4 regions of the Colwellia sp. SU-HH01217 genome follow, and region 4 is predicted to be linked to each of the others. Evidence: predicted binding sites of a transcription regulator. Region 4 holds the regulator's gene; each other region holds the start of a gene.
What was found. The regulator MetJ, encoded in region 4, represses methionine synthesis genes. The targets are predictions, from matches to a motif close to TAGACGTCTAGACGTCTA.
Positions count from the first base shown of each region.

Region 1: a site for MetJ is predicted at 1,791-1,808, ahead of metK (methionine adenosyltransferase). Genes of this name have one in related genera too.
Region 2: a site for MetJ is predicted at 1,250-1,267, ahead of serA (phosphoglycerate dehydrogenase). Genes of this name have one in related genera too.
Region 3: a site for MetJ is predicted at 1,016-1,033, ahead of msrA (peptide-methionine (S)-S-oxide reductase MsrA). Genes of this name have one in related genera too.

Region 1 covers NZ_BAAJLX010000006.1:36,763-39,981, reverse strand. Annotated here, with positions in the region: gene murI (glutamate racemase) at 1-450, shown strand, start outside; gene AC27G3_RS09390 (porin) at 484-1,632, opposite strand; gene metK (methionine adenosyltransferase) at 1,947-3,134, shown strand.
Region 2 covers NZ_BAAJLX010000002.1:89,294-92,512, reverse strand. Annotated here, with positions in the region: gene serA (phosphoglycerate dehydrogenase) at 1-1,180, opposite strand, end outside; gene rpiA (ribose-5-phosphate isomerase RpiA) at 1,376-2,032, opposite strand; gene AC27G3_RS03500 (5-formyltetrahydrofolate cyclo-ligase) at 2,153-2,743, opposite strand; gene AC27G3_RS03495 (peptide MFS transporter) at 2,863-3,219, opposite strand, start outside.
Region 3 covers NZ_BAAJLX010000001.1:239,262-242,480, forward strand. Annotated here, with positions in the region: gene AC27G3_RS00970 (sensor histidine kinase) at 1-876, opposite strand, end outside; gene msrA (peptide-methionine (S)-S-oxide reductase MsrA) at 1,085-1,624, shown strand; gene AC27G3_RS00980 (peroxiredoxin-like family protein) at 1,744-2,367, shown strand; gene AC27G3_RS00985 (PKD domain-containing protein) at 2,682-3,219, shown strand, end outside.
Region 4 covers NZ_BAAJLX010000001.1:588,756-591,974, reverse strand. Annotated here, with positions in the region: gene AC27G3_RS02530 (malic enzyme-like NAD(P)-binding protein) at 57-1,298, shown strand; gene metJ (met regulon transcriptional regulator MetJ) at 1,395-1,733, opposite strand; gene metB (cystathionine gamma-synthase) at 1,940-3,103, shown strand; gene metL (bifunctional aspartate kinase/homoserine dehydrogenase II) at 3,177-3,219, shown strand, end outside.

The DNA of each region.
Region 1 (3,219 bases), on a different contig from region 4:
GTAACCCAAGCCACAGCTGAAAACCAACGCTTTAAAAGTTTAATTAACCAACACAAAAATGACGCGCAAGTTCACATACAAGCATGTCCGGGCTTGGTTGAGTTAATTGAAGCAAATCAGATAAATAGCGAAGCGTGTAATATATTACTCAAACAATTCTTAACTTTATTACTCGCTAAAAATGTCGATACCTTAGTGTTAGGATGTACTCACTATCCTTTTCTCACTGAAAAAATACAGGGTATCGTGGGCTCTCATATGACACTGGTTGAATCAGCTATTCCCGTTTCCTTACAACTGACCCGCAAATTAAATGAACAAGGCTTATTAAATTCAAGTATTGAACCAAGTACTCATACCTTTTTAAGCTCGAACGCTAATGCTCAACAGGAAAAGCTGTTCAACTCATTATGGCAAAGCCCATTAACTCTTTTACCGTTACAAGAGTAAAATATGAAATCCCTTAAAAATATAATACGAATTTTAAAACTCGTAAGCCATACCTATGGCAAATGCGTTTTCGGCAATTTCTTTGTTAGGATTTGCCGATTTTGAATCGTCTATTTTAAATTCACTGTATAAATGAAACTCTTCAATCCAATGGTATTTAGCACCTACAATAATATATTTCTTATTAAATAAACCGTTAGAACCAAAATCTGCAGTTGAATTATCTTTTAAATAATTAAATCCCAACACTAGAGAAATATTATTATCAAATCGATAAGAGCTATGCATTTCAATTCCTGTCGACTTATTCATTACTTTACCGAGATCATTAATTTCATGGTTTTGCATAGCTGAATAAACCAGAGCAACTTGAAAGCCTTTAGCCCGTAAATGGCTATAAGTAATGTGTCCAGTAATTAAAATATCGTCAAGATTTGAAACAGCCACTATTGATGGTTTCGATAAGCTAATTTGAGCTTGATTGTAACCAAAGCCAAACCCTAATTGGTACGGCGCTTTATATAGTATGGAAAGGCCAAACGCGTCAGAAAAGTTAACAATGCTTTGTTCTTGTTCAGCGATTATATTATCAAGATCAATAATTTCTTCCGTCGCTTGGTATTGCAATCCTATTGATAGATTATTGAATTGCCAGTTGTATTGCATAGCTTGTTCTGCTCTACCTGTTCCAGATAAACCACCATCTGTGCCAAAATTATATACGCCCGCAGCTTCTGCACCAAAAACATCAAATACATCAGTAACACCTGTCACATTATATGTAACTCCCCACTGCTTACCTAAAGTTACACTGCCGTATTTTTTGTGTTCAACTCCGACATAACCTTGACGCAGCCAAATCGCGTCTTCAGCAACCCCCGTACTTGTTAATCCATTGTGATTAACAACCACATGATTATCGGTATTAGACACTTGCACGCCCCATTCCAGTTTCGCTAACGCTTTCCACCCTTCAGTCATTTGATGAGAAGTATTAAAAAGATACCTTGAAAACCCATCATTAATTTCACTAAACTCCTTATTTTTAACGAAGAATACCGATACATTGCCTTCAATATCAAAACGGGTCTTATCATTATTAAATACCTCAATCGCTTGGCTTGAAAAGCTTAACGAACTGAACAATAAAAAGCTGACCAGTGAACTTTTAGTGTTGAGCATGAGAATTCCTATAATTCTGTATTACTTTTTTACACCAAGTATTAATGACCAAGTGTTAATGAAAATAGCTTATTGATATTATTAACAATTACACGATTAACTTCAAAAAACAATTACGCTTGTCGATTTAATTTTAATCATAAATTCCATTTTCAATTAAGACGTTTAGCCATCTAGGCGTAAATAAAACTAGGAAATTTTTATTTAGCAAGGTAGAATTCATTATAGTTTTTATTTCTACCTATCGATGAAATGTTACTCAAAAAGACTCAATCGATAGCTAAGTGATTGTTATTAAATAAAATAGAGGTTTTATGTCTACACATTTTTTTACTTCTGAGTCAGTTTCTGAAGGCCATCCTGATAAAATTGCTGATCAAATTTCAGATGCAGTACTTGATGCGATTATCGCCAAAGACAAACATGCACGTGTGGCATGTGAGACTATGGTAAAAACAGGGGTAGCGATTATCTCAGGCGAAGTATCAACAACCGCTTGGGTAGACTTAGAAAAATTAACACGTGATGTTATTAGCAACATTGGTTACACCTCTTCAGATGTAGGTTTTGATGGTGAAACTTGTGGCATCATGAATTTAATCGGTCAACAATCACCAGAAATTGCTCAAGGTGTTGATCGAGTAAAACCTGAAGATCAAGGCGCGGGTGATCAAGGATTAATGTTTGGTTATGCTACAAACGAAACTGAAACCTTAATGCCAGCACCACTTTATTACTCGCATCGCTTAGTTGAACGCCAAGCAGAGGCGCGTAAATCAGGCATTTTACCTTGGTTACGACCAGATGCTAAATCACAGGTTACTTTTATTTATGAAGATAACAAACCCGTAGCGATAGACACGGTAGTATTGTCAACTCAACACAACCCAGAGATTAAACAAGAAGATCTGGTTGAAGCGGTGATGGAAAACATTATCAAGCATGTGCTTCCAGAAGAGTTACTAACACCTGACACTAAATACCACATTAATCCAACCGGTCGATTTGTTATTGGTGGCCCAGTTGGCGATTGTGGATTAACTGGACGTAAAATCATCGTTGACACTTATGGCGGTATGGCTCGTCATGGTGGTGGTGCTTTTTCAGGTAAAGATCCATCAAAAGTTGATCGAAGTGCAGCTTATGCTGGTCGTTATGTAGCAAAAAATATCGTTGCTGCTGGTTTAGCAGATCGTTGTGAAATTCAAATTTCTTATGCTATTGGCGTAGCTGAACCAACGTCAATATCAATTGATACCTTTGGCACAGGAAAAATATCACAAGAGAAACTCGTTGCGCTTGTGCGTGAACACTTTGATTTACGCCCGTATGGCATCACTAAAATGCTCGATTTGTTGCATCCTATGTACCAGCAAACAGCTGCTTACGGTCATTTTGGTCGCGAACCTTTTGAGATGACGGTAGGTGATGACACCTTTACTGCCTTTAGTTGGGAAAAAACCGATAAAGCAGACGATTTACGCCAAGCTGCTGAGTTATAATTTTCAGCTCAATTGCTAGCGACAAAAACCTCCTTTGGGAGGTTTTTTTATTTGTGCAATAAAGCGACTCAAGGATTGAATTCCT
Region 2 (3,219 bases), on a different contig from region 4:
TAAGCGCTTTGGCGCTATCCTCTGTTTCAATATCGATAACCACATAACCAATTTTATCGTCAGTCTGTAAGTATTGCGCAGCAATATTAATATCATGATGAGCAAATGCTTGGTTAATTTTAGTTAACACACCTGGTTGGTTGTGGTGAATATGTAATAAACGACTTGTCCCAACGTGGCCAGGAAGAGATACAACAGGAAAATTAACGGCAGATAAAGTTGAACCATTATCTGAGTATTTAGCCAGTTTACTCGCTACCTCTAAACCAATGTTTTCCTGTGCTTCTTTAGTACTACCACCAATATGAGGAGTAAGAATAACGTTATCAAAACTACGTAATGGTGAAACAAACTCTTCATCATTACCTTTAGGCTCAACCGGAAATACATCGATTGCAGCTCCACCTACTTTTTTATCAGTTAGTGCTTGCGCTAAGGCATCAATATCTACCACTGTACCACGAGAGGCATTGATGAATATTGCACCTGTTTTCATGGCATTAAATTGCTCTGTACCAATCATATACTGTGTTTGCGGAGTTTCAGGAACATGTAAACTTACTACGTCAGATTCTGCTAGTAGCGCGTCTAACGAACTTGATTGGCTAGCATTACCTAGTGGTAATTTTGTTTCAATATCATAAAAGCGAACACGCATACCTAACGTTTCAGCTAAAATACCAAGTTGCATACCAATATGACCATAGCCGATAATTCCTAGTACCTTACCTCTAGCTTCAACAGAGCCAGTAGCTGACTTATTCCATTCACCTCTATGTGCCTTTGCACTCTTCTCTGGAATCCCTCGTAGTAATAACAAAGTTTCTCCTAATACAAGCTCAGCAACAGAGCGAGTATTTGAAAATGGTGCATTAAAAACAGGGATCCCTAAAATTTGTGCCGCAGTAGTATCTACCTGATTGGTTCCAATACAGAAGCAACCAATAGCAACCAATTTTTTTGCATGACTTAATACATTTTCATTTAACTGAGTACGCGAGCGTATACCGATAAAGTGTACCGATGCTATTTTTTTGATTAACTCTTCTTCACTCAATGAGGTCTTGAGTGTTTCTATGTTGTTATAACCTTTACCGTTAAGCTCTGCGAGGGCACTTGGATGAACGCCTTCAAGGAGTAAAATTTTTATTTTGTCTTTTGCTAAAGAATTACTGCTCATGATATCACTCGTTTCTCTGTTGAATGTACTAGTTATTTTAATGGTTGCTAGCTAATATAATAATTATTTTAGATGGCTAGAGACCTAAAATAACATATAGTGCTTAAACTCTAAAGTGTTTATTTAAGCAAAATTGTCGAATAATTATTCTTTGAATATTATAATCAGTTTATTATTTAACAAACATTAGAAAGCCTAGTTTACTACCGATACGCCAGATTCGCTGCCTAGCACTAAAATATCGGCACCTCGATGAGCAAATAAACCGTTGGTTACAACACCAACAAGTGCGTTAATTTGAACTTCTAACGCCTTAGGATCAATTATCTCTAGGTTATGCACATCTAGAATAACGTTGCCATTATCAGTAATTACTCCTTGGCGGTATACGGGATCACCTCCTAACTTTACTAATTCGCGTGCGACATAACTCCTTGCCATAGGAATAACTTCCACAGGTAAAGGAAAATTGCCAAGAACATTCACTTGTTTGCTCTCGTCGGCTATACAAATAAACTGTTTGGCAACGGCAGCGACAATTTTTTCACGGGTAAGCGCAGCACCACCTCCTTTTATCATGGCTTTATGTTTTGTTATTTCATCTGCGCCATCAACATAGACATCGAGTACATTAACACTATTAAGATCGAAAACTTCAATACCATGAGATTGTAACCGTTTGGTTGATTCATCAGAGCTAGAAACAGCCCCGATTATTTTATCTTTCATAGTCGCTAAGGCATCAATAAAGTAATTAACGGTTGAACCAGTACCAACACCAACAATTGTGTCATTTTTTATAAATTCCAGTGCTTTAATCGCAGCTGTTTTTTTCATTTCATCTTGTGTCATAGATTACGCCAATGTGTTAATTGTTATAGTAAGAATATTAATCGAAAATATTTTATGTGGGTACGGTTTGTACAGTATTTTTGAGATTATACCAGTGAAATACTTGCTCTGTGAATTAGATTAATAGCTTTTAGTTGGGGTGATCATTTCAGGTAAAGGAATATCCCACAATTGTGTTGGAATACATCTTACTAATTGGCAGTCGTGTGCAATACCGATAGGGTAGGGAAGTGCTTGATTATTTTTATCAAATCTTTGCTTCCATGTTGATAAGGTTCTGTCATAAAACCCACCACCCATTCCTAAACGAGCTCCCGTTGAGTCAAATGCTACTAATGGGGTGCATAATACTTCAATGCTATCGACTTGTTTTATAGCGTTAACATCTAATTTAGGTTCCATAATTCCATATAAGTTTGTAACCATTTTTGTTTCTGGGGTGTAGTTTAGAAATAACAAATTACCTTTACTAAATGGGTGAATAACAGGTAAATAAACTCTTTTATTATGCTGCCAGCACCATTGAATAAATGGATAAGGGTCAAGCTCTCCATCAATTGCTAGATATACAGCAATATGCTGAGCGGATAATACTTTAGGGTGCTTGGCAAGTTGTTTTTTTAAATTATTTGATGCCGTGCATTGCTCTTCATGAGAGAGAGCATTGCGGAGTTCACGGACTTGTTTTCTTATCTTACTTCTTATAGTCATTAAGTGAGTATACTTTGTGTGAGCATATTTAGCGTTTTAAAATAAAAAAGCTGAAAGAAGTACTTTCAGCTTTTAAGTGTTAATTCATCAGCTTCAACATAAGCTAATGAAACATCTATTTAGTTGCGTGTTTCAGAGATACCTTCATGCGTACCTGTTACTGAAATCTCTTCTTCAAGCTTTTCTTCTAAATCTTCAATATGAGCACCTTCAGCGCCGTGCATCCATTCAAGTAGTTTCCCAGCAGAAGCAAATATGATGATACCAGTAATCAAAGCTGCTAAGCCAACAGACAAGAAGATGTTACTCGCATTGTCTACCATTTCTTGGCCTTCACCAACAAAGCCACCAATAAACGCAGCAAGTTTATTTGAAAGTGCGGTAAAGAAGAACCAAATACCCATCAGTAAAGAAGTAAACTTAAGTGGCGCTAACTTGGTAACCATTGACAACCCAATAGGTGATAAACATAACTC
Region 3 (3,219 bases), 350 kb from region 4:
ACTTATTTCTTGCATAACGGTTGAACAAGAAACCTGCTCAATGACTTGTTCCTTAATGTTAAAGGTCATTTGTCGAAACGATTGCAAACTTTCTTTACAGCGTTTTAGTTCTGATTGCATATCGATTATCGCTGCATTAGTAGGAAAATCTTCTGATAACTCATCTGCCAATAATTGAACTGTCGCAATAGGCGTTGCTAATTGATGAGTAACCTGAGCAGATGCCACGCCAATCGCGATGACTTGCTCTTGTTTTAATAAGTTTTCACGGTAAGAGGCGATAGCCAATTCCCGTTGATTAATCGTGCGCGCCATTTTACCCACTACAAAGGCCACTACACTGGTAGAAAACAAAAAATTAATCCACATACCAATAAAGTGCCCTTCCATATTGCCATGCATTACGCTCATTGGCATGAGCCATAACAAAACAGAGTAAGCGGCAATAGCTAAGCCAGCAACAAGCGCTAAAAATACGGGGGTTAAAGTAACTGCAGCAATCGCAATAGGAATTAATAACAGCGAAACAAAAGCATTGGTGGCACCACCACTAAAATAAAGTAACAAGGAAAGAAATAAAATATCAGCACATATTTGCAAAAGTAGTGCAATTTTATCTGGCGCAACTCTTTCGTTATGAGTTGAGACTTGGCTGGCAACGTTTTTCACTAAAAAGCCAGATCGACGATAATAGAAGTAGCTCGCTATAGTAAACAGTAATTCAACAATAATAATTGAAAAAAGTGGTGTCCACGGCAGTTGATAAGCCAATATTAAATTAACAAACAAAATCAAGATTAACTGTATGGCAATAGCCACGCTGCGAAGAATAAGTACTAAGTAAACTTGATTGACTCTTTTTAACAACAGTTGCATGAAGGCTTCACTTTTAAGTAATAATGCTAATAGCTATCTTATTTCAACTATCTTATTTTGAATATCTCTACTTTAATAGTATTGCTGACATAAATTTAGTCGTATCAGATAAAATTTTGATGAAAATCAAAAAAACATATAGACATCTAAACGTCTATAATTTATTGTGCGCTTATTATCACTCTTAAATAACATTGGACATTAAACAATGACAACAAATATTCAAAAAATTACCCTCGCTGGCGGTTGCTTTTGGTGCATTGAAAGTGCTTTTAATAGTGTTAAAGGCATCACTAGTGCCGTTTCAGGTTATATGGGAGGGGGCACTGACGAGCCAACTTATGAAGAAGTTTGTACTGGTACGACAGGACACGCTGAAGTTGTGCAACTCACTTATGATCAATCACTCATTAATACACGTGAGATTTTTGAAATATTTTTCTCCTTACACAATCCTACGCAACTTAACCGTCAAGGCAATGATGTTGGTACCCAATATCGTTCAGCAATATTTTTTCATAATGAAAGCCAACATGAGCAAGCCTTAGCAATAATTGACGAAATTAACCAAGATGAAATTTGGCCAGACCCTGTTGTTACTGAAGTCAAAGCGCAAAGCCAATTTTATTCAGGAGAAAGCTCTCATCAAGATTACTTTAATCAAAACCCTGAAAATCCATATTGCCAAGCGGTTGTATCACCTAAATTAAAAAAGTTTAAGCAAACTTTTGCTAGTAAGTTGAAGTAAATATTTACCTCACTTCTAATTATTTTTCGCTATTGACTATACAATTGAATATAAATGAATATAAATCCCTTAATTGCGGTCTTATAAGCGAAATGCAATTTTACAACTTAGGAAATTTTATGCGGATAATTACTTTTACCTTAGCTTTACTTCTGTCTTTAACAATACAAGCTAAACAAATAGCTGAAACAGCCGATCAGGTAACGCCATTGCTTAATGGTCAGCAAGTGCCATCGGTACTCACAACAACAGCTAACAATGAACAAGTTGATTTACTCTCAGTAATGGATAACAAAAAAACAATCCTCTTTTTCTACCGTGGTGGATGGTGTCCATTTTGTAATACACAAATGGGACAACTAAAAGCGATTGAAGGCGAATTAAGCCAGTTAGGATTTCAACTTATTGGCATTTCTACTGATTCTGTTGACGATTTAAACGCTAGCATTAAAGATAAAAAACTACCTTACCAGTTACTTTCAGATTATAACTCTGCTGTTAGCCAAGCATTTGGTTTAGCTTTTTTCTCTTCACAAAAAGTCACCGATCGATATCTAGAAAAGATGAAACTGACAAACCCATTACAAAAAAATCAAGCCGGTGAAAAACGATTAGTATTGCCAGCACCTGCTGTTTATGTGATTGACGATAAAGGCTTAGTGCAATTTAGCTATGTAAATGCTAACTATAAAGTCCGTTTAGATGAGCAATTATTATTGCTTGCTGCTAAATTAGTTAAATAACGACAAAATTAGCTATAGAAAACCTGAATCAGCGATAGACATTGCTATCGCTGATTAATTCATTAAATTTATACCTTCCTTTTACTCCGCCTTTCTTAGCAATCATTACTGAAAAACATTTAACACCACCACAAGTGTATACAATAGATAATATTTATAATACCATTCTTACGTGCAAATTTTAAGCAGCTATAAAACACTAAAATTTTGCATTATAAAACAACGCTATGCCTTGAAATTTAAGTTATTCCCTCGAATTGCAGTACTTGAAATAAGAAAGCATGACTGTCTAAAATTTACATCAAATAGGAATCATGATGACTCACATCACTAAAAAAATAATGAGTCTGTCGATGTTAATACTGTTAACTACACCATTAATATCGCAAGCAGGTGAGCAAACACCCACTAATGGCTTAAATCAACAAAAAACCATTAAAGTTACTAAAACAAAGTCAATTACTGAAAAAAATAAAGCCAAATCGAGTAAATATAAGCTCAATAAAAGTACATCAGGCAAAAAGGTAAGTAAGCACTCTGCTCACCAAAAGCCAATAAATCCTTTAAATATCGATAATGTGAATCAAGTGTGTGCCATTGAAGAAAACGGCCAAAACTGGAAGACATTACAAAAAAAACTAAGCCGTGAACTCCAAGAAAGAGCAAAAAAGAAGCCTTCTCGATTAGCAAAAAGTAACCGAACGTTAGCCTCAGCTATGATGCAAAATGATCTAGGCGAACTAAATGGCGTTGATGGTCGTTACTACATCCCTGTTGTTTTTCATGTCTATGGCGAACAATTTACTTGTGATAACCCAGAAGAAAGTTGTTTAACTGATGAGAAAATCATTG
Region 4 (3,219 bases):
ATCACCAAGTGGGTTGCATAACAAATTTATTAAACATTACGCACTAGGAAACCATCATGACAGATTTTCGCCAACAGGCACTCGATTACCACGCTTCTCCCACTCCAGGAAAAATAAGTGTTGCGCTGACAACCGCTGCAGAAACCAGTGAAGATTTATCACTAGCTTATAGTCCTGGTGTTGCTGAGCCTGTACGAGAAATTGCTGCTAACCCTGACGATGTTTATAAATATACCGCTAAGGGTAATACCGTGGCTGTTATTACCAACGGTACCGCTATTTTAGGTTTAGGCAATCTTGGTCCAATGGCATCTAAGCCTGTAATGGAAGGTAAGTCATTATTATTTAAACGTTTTGCTAATATAGACTCATTTGATATTGAAGTAAAACATAAAACAGTAGAAGAGTTTGTAAATACTGTAGCGAATATTGCAGACAGTTTTGGTGGCATTAACTTAGAAGATATTAAAGCGCCAGAATGTTTTGCCATAGAAAAAGCGTTGATTGAGCGTTGTAAAATCCCAGTATTTCATGATGATCAACACGGTACTGCGATTGTTACCGCAGCAGGCATGATGAATGCGCTAGATATTCAGGGCAAAGACATCAGCCAAGCTAATATTGTTTGTTTAGGTGCTGGAGCAGCAGCTATCGCTTGTATGGAGTTATTAATTAAGTGTGGCGCACAGCGTGAAAAAATCTATATGCTAGATACAAAAGGCATTGTTCATACCCGTCGTTCAGACTTAAACGAATACAAAACACTATTTGCAAACAATACCGATAAACGCACGTTAGAAGACGCTATCAGTGGTGCAGATGTGTTTGTTGGAGTATCAGGTCCTAACTTATTAACAGAAGAACATGTAAATATGATGGCAGAACGTCCTATTATATTTGCTTGTTCAAATCCAGATCCTGAAATTAAGCCTGAGTTGGCTCAAGCGGCTCGTGACGATGTGATTATTGCTACAGGTCGCAGTGATTATCCTAACCAAGTTAATAATGTTTTATGTTTCCCATTTATATTTAGAGGGGCGCTAGATGTACGAGCGCGTACTATAAACGATGAAATGAAAGTTGCGGCCGTACACGCAATACGTGAATTAGCAAAAGAAAGTGTCCCTGAAAGTGTATTAATCGCTAGTGGTGATAAATCGTTAAGCTTTGGTAAAGATTATATTATTCCAAAACCGATGGATCCTCGTTTGTGCGCTAAAGTGGCGAGAGCAGTAGCACAAGCTGCTATTGACTCGGGTGTTGCTGCACTACCCATGCCGAAAAATTATATGCAATAAACGAAAACGTGGCATATAAAAAGGGCTGAGAGTATTAACTTTCAGCCCTTTTTTATTCAATCAACGTTATAGCGAATATGGAATTAGCTGCTAGCTTTATCCGTCATCTTCGTCATCAGATTCATAAGCGCTAAAGTCTGTAATACCTTTAGCTTCTAATATTTTACGAACACTAGCTGGTAGTTTTTGGTCGTTATCTTTCGCTAAGTCTTCGTCATCCGGTAAAGGTTGCCCAGTAAAAGCATGTAAAAATGCCTCACACAACAATTCACTGTTAGTTGCATGACGTAAGTTATTAACTTGCCTTCTTGTTCGTTCATCGGTTAACACTTTTAATACGCGCAAAGGAATTGAAACAGTAATTTTTTTTACTTGTTCACTTTTTTTTCCATGTTCGGCATATGGATTTAAGTACTCATCATTCCACTCGGCCATAAATTTACCTCTACACTTATAATTGTTATCGCACTTATTGCGTTCTAATCCGATTTTACTAGTTGCTGCGCGCGAGTCAATAAGGAATGTGTAGAAGTTTAGAAGTCTAAAAGTTCTTGACCCTTCAAGTTAAAACGTTTAGAGTTTTAGACGTCCAAACATCTAAATGTATATGTATTTAATGTTAACCTTTAATGGAGAATAAAATGACCACTAAAAAAATTGCTACAACCGCCGTTAGAGCTGGCATTAACAGCGATGAACATCATGGTGCTGTGGTTGCACCTATCCACTTATCTAGCACATATTCATTAAAAGGTTTTAATGAAAAACGTCAATTTGACTATTCTCGAACAGGTAACCCAACCCGGTCAACTTTTGCAAAAGCCGTGGCTGAATTAGAGCAAGGTGCGCTTGGTATCGTAACAAGTACAGGCATGGCAGCTGTTCATCTTATTTGTCAGTTATTGAATGCTGATGATTTAATCGTCATTCCACATGATTGCTACGGCGGTAGCTTTCGACTGTTCACCCACTTAGCAAAGCGCGGCCAATTTAAATTAATCGTAGTTGATCAAAACGACGAAGCAGCATTAGTGAAAGCATTAGCTGAAAAACCTAAACTAGTTTTAGTAGAAACGCCAAGTAATCCATTAATTCGTTTAGTCGATATTGAAAAAGTAGCGAAACTAAGCCATGAAGTTGGGGCGTTAGTTGCTGTTGATAACACCTTTTTATCACCTGCACTGCAACAACCTTTATTATTAGGGGCTGATATTGTTTTTCATTCAACCACAAAATACATTAACGGGCACAGTGATGTGGTTGGCGGTGTGTTAGTTACCAAAGAACAAGAGCTGGGTGAAAAACTGGCATGGTGGGCGAACTGTATCGGTATTACTGGTTCAGCTTTTGATAGCTTTTTGGCGCTTCGTGGCTTAAAAACATTGCCTATTCGTATGAAACAACATCAAATAAATGCTAACGCGGTAGCCGAATTTTTAAATCAACATCCAGCCATTGAAAATGTTTATTACCCTGGCTTAAAAGATCACCCTGGACATGAATTGGCAAAACGCCAACAAAGTGACTTCGGCGCTATGATGAGTTTTGAGATCAAAGGTGGCGTTGAAGCGGTTAAAGCTCTCTTTGAACACTTAGAATTATTTACTTTAGCGCAATCTCTAGGTGGTGTTGAAAGTTTAATTAGCCACCCATCTACCATGACACATGCAGGTATGGAAATAGCGGATCAATTAGAAGCTGGTATCACCCAATCACTTATCCGCATATCAGTAGGGATTGAAGATATTGAAGATATACTTGCCGATCTTGATCATGGTTTACTTGCAAGCCAAAAAAATCAGTAAGTTAACGAGATAACTTTTACCAACGTAAAGTACGCTAGCAGTTATAAGCTAGCCTACATGAACAGAGAATAATATGAGCCAAACAAACAATGCAACGCAGCTTAGTGGTATTGAAA